DNA from 2 places in the Acidaminococcus sp. AM33-14BH genome. Region 1 is predicted to be linked to the other one. Evidence: riboswitches for the same ligand, from Rfam matches in the RefSeq annotation. Region 1 holds a riboswitch; the other holds the start of a gene.
The links. Region 1 has a riboswitch for thiamine pyrophosphate ahead of thiC (phosphomethylpyrimidine synthase ThiC). Riboswitches for the same ligand answer to the same signal wherever they lie in the genome.

Region 1 (4,808 bases):
TCTGGCGTTGGCAGTGCAAGTATGATGTCGTCCGCTGTCGGTGCGCTTGCCGTCATGTATCCCCAGATGGCAGACCAGCTGGCTGCTTTTGGTGCTGCCAGCAATATGCTCTCTGGCCTCGATGGGCTTTATATGTCGATTTGGCTCGCCCTGCCGCTTACGGAATACCTCTATAAAAAGTGCTGTATCGTAAAATATGGTCACGTACTCACGAAGGAGGAAGAATAATGATTGGATATAATTTAGCAGAAACTTTTGCTATCCTGCTTCTCATGAGTATCGAAGGGGCGATTTCCAATGCCCTTTCCGGCGCTGGCGGTGTGATTGAAGGCCTGCCCGGGCTGTTGATCCTTGTAGGGATTTCCATGGCGGGGATCCTTCTTGGCAAATATATGCCGGGAAAGATTCCTGCTGTTGCCTATGTTGTGACGTTAGGCTGTATATTGACGTATCCGGGGTTTCCTGGAAGTGATGTCATCAACTTTTATATGAAGAAAGTCGGGTTTGTTTCTCTTTGTACGCTCATCCTTGCCTATGCCGGTGTTTCCATCGGTAAGGATATGGATGCCTTTAAGTCGACAGGGTGGCGCATCGTTATCTTGAGCTGCGTCATATTTGCCGGCACCTATTTGGGTTCTGCCATCATTGCCCAAATCATCTTAAAGGCTATTGGCCAGATCTGACTTTTCCTATGAAAAAAGGCTTGCCGAACAGGAAGTGTTCAGCAAGCCCTTTTTGATGTCTTGGGGAAAGGGAGTAGGGTGCTTATTGGCCTTTTCCCAATGGACTTCAGTGTTTTTTCTTTTTCTTATCGTCAAGGTATTCGCCAATGATCTTGACAGCACAGTAATCTCCGCACATGGAGCAGTATTCATCCGTACTCTTGTTCTTGGCATTGCGGATGGCACGGGCTTTTTGAGGATCGATGGCAAGTTCCATTTGAGCTTCCCAGTCTAGTTTTTTGCGGGCTTTTGCCATGGCAAGATCTTGGGCCACTGCCTGGGGGAGGCCCTTGGCAACATCGGCCGCATGACCGGCTATGCGGGCGGCGACAACCCCTTCACGAACGTCATTGAGATCAGGCAGTCCCAAATGTTCAGCCGGAGTTACGTAGCAGAGAAAATCGGCTCCGCTGACAGCTGCGAGGGTCCCGCCAATTGCAGAAGTAATGTGGTCGTAGCCCGGTGCAATATCAGTCACAAGGGGCCCCAGCACATAGAAAGGCGCCCCGTGGCAGAGCCGTTTCTGCAGCTGCATGTTGGCGGCAATCTGATTGTAAGGAACGTGCCCCGGACCTTCTACCATGACCTGGACGCCTTTTTCCCAGGCACGATCCGTCAGCTCCCCAAGGGTGATGAGTTCTGTGATCTGGGCCCGATCCGTTGCATCGGCAAGACAGCCTGGACGCAGCCCGTCGCCTAAGCTGATGGTTACATCGTAGCGGGCACAGATATCAAGGATTTCATCAAAATGCTCGTAAAAAGGATTTTCCTTGTTGTTGGCGAGCATCCACCCGGCAATGAAGGAGCCGCCGCGGCTTACAATATCCATTTCGCGTCCTTCGGCAATGAGGATATCCACGGCACGGCGTGTGAGACCGCAGTGCATGGTCATGAAGTCAGCCCCGTCATGGGCCTGCTGCTCGATGACTTCAAAGATGTCTTCTTTCGTCATATCCGTCACTTTGCCATGGTTTCGGATTGCCGTAACCGTGGCTTGATAAATGGGAACGGTGCCGACCATGACCGTCGAATGCTCGATAATGGCACGGCGGGAGGCGTCGATGTTGTTGCCCGTTGAAAGGTCCATGACCGCATCGGCACCAGCTGCAATGGCCGCATCCAGTTTTTTCAGCTCGGGCGCGGGATCGGGGTAGGCCGTTGAAGTCCCAATATTGGCGTTGACCTTTGTCGAAAGCCCTTCCCCAACACCGCGGACCTTGAGGTTTTTATGGTTGATATTGGCACAGATGACAATGGTTCCCTTGGCCACACGCTCTCGGATTGTTTCAGCTGATAGCCCTTCTTGGCGTGCGACTTCCTTCATTTCTTCCGTAATGATACCGGCAAGGGCTGACTGTCTTTGAGTTTTCATGAAAATTTCCTCCTTGAAGATAATAAGAAAGAGACCGCTTTTTCCATAGAAAAGCGGTCCCTTGGTTGGTCTTTTTTCATCTCCAGCCCGGCCGGCACACTTTCCTACGTCGGTATTAACCGCATCAGGTACAAAGGGTCGGCCAAAGGGCCTCTCAGCGAATGCGCACCCCCAGTGTTACCGTGGACGCAAGAAGCGTCCATCTGCAGTCATTGTAACAGATGCTTTTGCAAAATGCAAACGGCCCATCCCTTTTGTTTCATGGATACAACGGAAACGAAAAGGGGTTTTCTTATGGCTCAAGACGGCGAAAACAAATAAATGAGAGAAAAAATACGGACTTGATTCAATGCTTCTGATAACGGGCTGTAGCATTATCCCATCCAATGATACGTCTTATTTTTCAGATAATTATACATTTCCCATTATCAAGTAAATTGTAGGGAAATTGGAGAAAAATTTATTTGTGATTATATTAAATTTGTTATATAATACAGGAGATTAGAGAGACTGAATGGAATGATATCGTTCATCCCAGATCAGTCACTTTTCTAAGAAAGAGGGGCTTTGAACAATGGCAAAAAAATTTAAGACCATGGATGGTAACACCGCCGCTGCGTATACTTCCTATGCGTTCAGTGATGTTGCCGCAATCTACCCGATCACTCCGTCTTCTCCGATGGCTGAAGTCAGCGATGAATGGGCTTCCCATGGAAAGAAGAACATCTTTGGTCGTCCTGTCAAGATCATGGAAATGCAGTCCGAAGCTGGTGCTTCCGGTGCTGTACACGGCTCCCTTGCCGCTGGTGCACTGACCACCACCTATACCGCATCCCAGGGTCTGCTCCTGATGATTCCGAACATGTATAAGATCGCTGGTGAACTGCTTCCTGCAGTTTTCAACGTCGCTGCTCGTGCACTGGCTACCAGCTCCCTGAACATCTTCGGCGACCATGCTGACGTTATGGCTTGCCGCCAGACCGGTTTTGCACTTCTTGCTGAATCCGGCGTACAGGAAGTCATGGACCTGACCGCTGTTGCCCATCTGGCTGCTATTAAAGGTCATGTTCCTTTCCTGAACTTCTTCGATGGGTTCCGTACTTCCCACGAAATCCAGAAGATTGAACTTTTGGACTATGATGACCTTGCTAAACTGATTGACTACGAAGCACTGGATAAATTCCGCAAACATGCCCTGAATCCGGATAACCCTGTTACCCGCGGTACGGCTCAGAACCCGGATATCTACTTCCAGACTCGCGAAGCTGTCAACAAATACTATGATGCCCTGCCTGAAATCGTTGAAGAATACATGGAAAAAATCAGCAAGCTGACTGGCCGTGATTATAAACTCTTCAACTACACCGGCGCTGCTGATGCAGAAAATGTCGTTGTTATGATGGGCAGCGGTGCTCAGACTGCTGAAGAAGTTGCCAAGATCCTTTGCGAACAAGGCGAAAAAGTCGGTGTCCTGAACGTTCACCTCTATCGTCCGTTCTCTGCTAAACACTTCCTGGCTGCTATGCCGAAGACTGTCAAGAGAATTGCTGTTCTTGACCGTACGAAGGAAGCTGGCGCAAACGGCGAACCGCTGTACCTCGATGTCCGTGATGTATACTACAACATGGCTGACAAACCCCTGATTGTTGGCGGCCGTTACGGCCTCGGCAGCAAGGAATTCTATCCTGGCGATGCCCTGGCTGTCTTCGACAACCTCAAGAAGGCTGAACCGAAAAACCACTTCACCGTTGGTATCGTTGATGATGTAACGAACACCTCCCTCACGAAGGAAAAAGTATTCGACATCACCCCGAAAGGCACCACGAGCTGCATGTTCTGGGGCCTCGGCAGCGATGGTACGGTTGGCGCCAACAAGAGCGCTATCAAAATCATCGGCGATAAGACCGATATGTACGCACAGGGCTACTTCGCTTATGACTCCAAGAAGTCCGGCGGTATTACCGTGTCCCACCTGCGTTTCGGTCATACTCCAATCCATATGCCGTTCCTTATCAACACGGCTGACTATGTAGCTGTTCATAACTCTTCTTATGTTCATCGCTACAACGTCATGGCTGGCCTGAAAGATGGCGGCACGTTCCTCCTGAACAGCCCTTGGACCGATGCAGAACTGGATAAGGAACTTCCAGGACAGCTGAAACGTTATCTTGTTGAACATAAGATCAACTTCTACACCATTGATGCTGTTAAGATTGCTGAAAGCATCGGCCTTGGCGGTCGTATCAACATGATCATGCAGGCTGCTTTCTTCAAACTGACCGGTATCATCCCTGTTGAAGATGCTGTGAAGTACCTGAAGGAATCCATCGTCACCAGCTATGGCAAGAAAGGCCAGAAGGTTGTTGACATGAACAACGCTGCTGTTGACCAGGGCGTCAATGCCATCCATAAGGTTGAAGTTCCTGCTGCTTGGGCAAATGCGGCTGATACGGAACTCTATCCGAAGACGGGCAACGCTTGGGTTGACGATGTCATGGTTCCCATGAACAAACAGGAAGGCCATGACCTGCCTGTCAGCAAACTCATGGGCCAGGTTGATGGTACGTTCCCTGCTGGTACGGCTGCTTATGAAAAACGCGGCATTGCAATCAATGTTCCTGAATGGAAGATTGAAAACTGCATTCAGTGCAACCAGTGCTCTTATGTCTGCCCGCACGCTGCTATCCGTCCTGTTCTCCTGAACGACGAAGAAG
Region 2 (4,808 bases), on a different contig from region 1:
GTAGCCATGAAGGCCTGTAGCAAAGGCGTCGCGGCGAAAGTCTGAAAGACCCAGGAGCGCGCCGAGACCAACGCCGCGCATGCCGCCTAAAAGGGCCCGTTCCTGCGTATAGAAGCGGTAGGGGAAGACCCGTTTATTGCCCGCAAGGTGCAGCTTGCCATAAAGGTCATGGTCGTAGGTTTCCTGGAAAACGGTCACAAAGTCGCAGCCGCATTGGTGCAGGTATTCATAGTCTTTTTGGTTCACGGGATAGATTTCAAGACCGACAACGCGGAAGTAGCGGCGTGCCATCTTGCACGCTTCTCCAATATAGGAAACGGGGGACATGTGGCTGCTTTCGCCTGTGAGCATGAGGATTTCCTCAAGACCTGTGGCGGCAATGGCCTTCATTTCTTCTTCCATCTGGGCAAGGTCAAGACGGGCCCGGTGAATCTTGTTGTGGCAGTTGAAGCCGCAGTAGATGCAGTAATTTTCGCAGTAGTTTGCTAGATATAGGGGCGTAAAAAGAGCAACACTATTGCCGAAATAGCGGTCCCTAACGGCTTTGGCCTTTTGCGCCATGGCTTCAAGGTAGGGCCTTGCCGCAGGCGAGAGGAGGGCTCCGAAATCATGGGGCGAAAGGACGTCATTTCTAAGGGCCGCTTTGACGTCACTTGCCGAGTAGGTCTGCTCTTCAAATTCTTTCATGAGGCGCTCCACATCTTCCAGCATGGTGGATGGCAGCTGGTCCATGCCGGGCTCGTAGGTCATGGGGTCCTTGATAGAGGAGGCAATGGTCTTTTTGGCTTCTTCCGTCACAATGGTGGGGTTGATCTTTTCTTCTGTCATGGTCATCGCCTCCTAGTCTTCGTCCCGCAAAAATCCCGTCAAGGGACTCGAGGGGTCGGCCCCTTTTTGAAGGACGCGGCCAAGCCCCGCAAGATAGGCTGTGCGGCCCGCTTCAATGGCAAGGCGGAAGGCTTCTGCCATTTGGACGAGGTTTCCGCTTGTGGCAATGGCCGTATTGGCCATGATGGCTGTTACGCCCATTTCCATGGCGGCGCAGGCTTCGGACGGCTTTCCGATGCCGGCATCAACGATGATGGGAAGGTCAATTTCATCAAGCAGGATGTTAATCCATTCCTTATTGACAAGGCCTTTATTGGACCCAATGGGGGCGGCAAGGGGCATGATGCAGCTTGCGCCGGCATCTTTCATGGCGCGGGCCGCTGTAAGGTCCGGGAACATATAGGGCATGACGACAAAATCCTCCTTTGCAAGAGTCTCCGTGGCCTTGATGGTTTCTGCGTTGTCAGGAAGGAGGTAACGCGAATCCTTCATGATCTCGATCTTGATAAAGGGCGTATGGCAGATTTCTCGGGAAAGACGGGCGATGCGTACGGCTTCGTCAGCGTTTCGGGCACCTGATGTGTTGGGAAGGACTGTCACCGATTTGGAAATATAGTCCATGATGTTGGCCTTGCCGCCTGTATTGACGCGGCGCAGGGCAAGGGTCACCATTTCCGCACCGGCCCCTTTGATGGCCGCTTCGATAAGGGGCAGGGAAAATTTTCCCGACCCTAGAATAAAGCGGGACGAAAAGGTGTGTCCATCCAAGGTCCAAGTATCGTTTTCTTTCATGCTAAATTCCTCCGTATTCTTTTAAAAGGTGCGGCGCTTAATAGGCGCCGTTTTTTCCAAGCAGCAGCCACGTGACGACGTTTGCCATCATGGCACTGCAGATGGCAACGCGGGGCGCCATGAGTCCAGCACCGGGTTTAGGGGCCGAGACACTGTCGCCGCAAAGATAAAAAAGGGGGCTCACTTCCCGCACCTTCATGAGTCCTGTTTTCCCAAAGCCCGCCATGCCGGAGCCGCTTACAAGATAAGCGTCCGGTTTTTGGCAGCGCACTTCACGGGCCAGCATGGCCTTTTGGTCCGCCTTATCAAAGGCTTCACAGATGATGGTCGCGTCCCCGACGCAGGATGCAAGGTTTTTCGGGGTGACGCGGGCCGTGACGGTTTCATAGGTAAGGAAAGGATTGATCTTCATGAGGAATCCTTTGAGGGCGTCCGTTTTTTTGACGCCCACGTGCTCCACAAAATAAGACTGGCGGTTGAGGTTTGTCCAGTCCACGTTATCAAAATCGACAAGGCGCAGATGGCCTACCCCGATGCGGGCAAGACTCACGGCGATATTGGAGCCAAGGCCACCGAGACCGCAGATGGTGACAAAGCCAGCGTCCAGTTTTTCCTGGACCTTTTTCCCATGGCGCTCGCAAAGGGCGCTATAAATGGCGCCTGCCACTGGATCCGATGTATTCCAAGGGGTGAGAACTGCCGTTTTTTCAGCCGCCGCCAACAAAGCTCACCACCTCCAGTCGCATGTCCTTTTTGAGCGCCATGGCGTCCCAATCTTCTTTTGGCACAAGTCTGCCGTCCACTTCTACGGCCGTGTAGATAGGTACGGCACCTAGGGCCTTCAAGGCGTCCGTAACAGTGGCGCCTTCTTTTAGGGTGCAGGCCTTGCCATTTACCATGATTTCCATTTCTTCCTTCCTCCTTTTTGCTGAAACGGCAAAAAAGGTCCACGAAAGTTGGCACCCGAGGTGGTGCCCCCCTTCGTGAACCTTTTGGTTCAGTCTCAGCCTATGAATTTTTTCAAACAAAATAGCGGGGACCTTTTCGATCCCCGCCTGTCAATTGCGTCATCCCTACGTTGGCATTATCCAAATCAGGTTGTGGGTCGAAGTCGAACTTCCTCTCAGCAAAAAGCTCCCCAAATATTCTGTTTACCTTGTAAGCATAGTCCTTTTACATAACATTGTCAAGTCAGGCGCCCCTTTAGAAAGTCGAAATCTGGTGGCACAGGGCCTTCCCCACGCTTTCTGCCATCTTGTCAAGGGTCTTTACGCGCACCAGGTCCTTACCAAAGATTTTTTGGGCATCTTCCATGGAGCCTGCAATTTCATCGTTGATGAGGCCCACGATGCGCACGCCGTCGCGGCGCAGGGACGCGGCTTCGGCCGCCGTGTCATCAACGGCCCGCTCGTCCCGGTATTCGTGCTGGCTAAGGGCTCCTTTGCCAGTATAAAGGGGATGGTCATCATTCGGAGACGCGTCCGTCAGCATGACAAGGATTTTTTTGGCATCTGTCAGGTCCCCCATGAGGACGCGGGCGCCGCGCAGGGCAAGACCGTCCCGGTTCCAGCCCGTGGCACAATAGCTAAAAACACTCGTGCTTTTTTTCTTTTCTTCATAGCTTTGGTAGAGCGTCATGACTGTATAGCCTCGGAGGGTACAGAAGGAATAAATTTGGTAAGGAATGCCGCAGGCGCGCAGGGCCTCTGCAATGACGTAGGCCTGGGCTGCAATGACCCGCTGGTATTCGCCGCGCGACGCTGAGGCGTCGAGCATAATGTCAACCGTAAAGTTTGGGGTATAGACATCTTCCTGACCATAAAAGACCCTGTTGTCGTCCAAATAGAGTCCCCGCCAGATGAGCCCTGGCACAAGGTCTCCGCTTTTTGCTGGAATGGGCAGCTTCATGCGCGTCATCTGGAGCGCCGTGCGCAGCTGCCCCGTAAGACGGGTGATGCTCTTGCGATATTTTTCGTTATTTTCTTTGTAGTAGGTGATGTTGCGGGCGCGCTGTCTGCGGGCATTTAAAAGCCACTGGGAAGCATCTCCCGTTGCTCCTTTGCTCCCGAGGCGCCCCCGCGTAAAATGCAGGTGGGCGCCCCGATGGGGGCCGGTGCAGTATTGCCGTTCAATCGCAAGGACCTTATCGGCACTGTAAAGGGAGGCCCCAAAGCAGGTGACAATATAATCGTGGTTTTTTACGGCAGTTTGGCCGGTAATCAGGGCCATGAGGCCATTACGCTCCTTCTTGCCGTTTACGATTTCTTCCTCATCATGACGCACGACCTGGAAGTTCAGGATGGATTCATGTCGCGTCTTAAACTGCGGCACGAGAAAGTTCAAGATGGCGGCTACAGGGCTTGAGATGATGACCTTTTCCAAGCTTTCTCGAACAAGGAAGCGGGAAACAAAGTACTTTTTTGTCAGCTTGCGAAAATGGTCGCAAATTTCTTCTGCTGTCCATGACGGGTCAAACCGCAGCCCTTCATAAAGCCCCTTGGCCCAAGGATCCACAAGGCCGGTTTTTTCACCAAGAACTTCATGCCAGCGGGCCGCTTGCATTTCTTGGGCCACGCCATGACGGATGGAAAGGGGCCCGTTAAAATAGTTTTGGGCCTGCTGCCTGCGAAGATAGGCAAGGACAGGGCGCTGGGGGAGTTCCTTGACATAGGCGCAGCCTTCTAGCCCCAGCCACAAAAGGTCACTGAATAGATCGGCAAGGGCGGCGGTCTTCATCTCGTCAAAAAGTGCTTGCAGGACCTTCATGTCATAATATTTTCGAATAATGCCAATGACGGCATTGAGGTAGAGGTTCGGTTCGTGCGTGTCAGGGACAAAAGAAAGAAAATCCGGATCGTAAGTGTAGTCTCCGGATACGTCCCAGACGATGTTGAGAGCCCGTCTCCGCCGGTAGTCATATCTTTTCTTTGCCATCGTGAACCTTCTTAGTCACTGAAAATATCACGTCTGCCATAGGATCCTGGAATGTGGAGGTTGATTACATCGAGGATGAGGGCTGGCTCATATTCGTCAAAGGATTTGTTGATGATACCCATTTTGAGGGCCCGGTGAGCTTCAAGACCTCGTTTCATGAGATGGAGGGCGTCAAGGAGACCGCGCAGGTCAAGGGCCTTATCGGAAATTTCCGCTTCACTGCATTTTTTCTCCAAATCAAGGAAAATCTGCAC

Region 2: it holds a riboswitch for thiamine pyrophosphate, as region 1 does, so the genes downstream of both, thiS (sulfur carrier protein ThiS) here and thiC (phosphomethylpyrimidine synthase ThiC) in region 1, are expected to answer to the same signal.

The regions. Positions count from the first base shown of each region.
Region 1 covers NZ_QTNG01000012.1:36,262-41,069, forward strand. The annotation lists gene DW817_RS08830 (DUF3100 domain-containing protein) at 1-228, shown strand, start outside; gene DW817_RS08835 (LysO family transporter) at 228-683, shown strand; gene thiC (phosphomethylpyrimidine synthase ThiC) at 790-2,094, opposite strand; TPP riboswitch at 2,179-2,277, opposite strand; gene nifJ (pyruvate:ferredoxin (flavodoxin) oxidoreductase) at 2,669-4,808, shown strand, end outside.
Region 2 covers NZ_QTNG01000009.1:97,072-101,879, reverse strand. The annotation lists gene thiH (2-iminoacetate synthase ThiH) at 1-834, opposite strand, end outside; gene DW817_RS07755 (thiazole synthase) at 841-1,620, opposite strand; gene thiF (sulfur carrier protein ThiS adenylyltransferase ThiF) at 1,658-2,344, opposite strand; gene thiS (sulfur carrier protein ThiS) at 2,328-2,528, opposite strand; TPP riboswitch at 2,673-2,771, opposite strand; gene DW817_RS07740 (hypothetical protein) at 2,824-4,554, opposite strand; gene DW817_RS07735 (AAA family ATPase) at 4,566-4,808, opposite strand, start outside.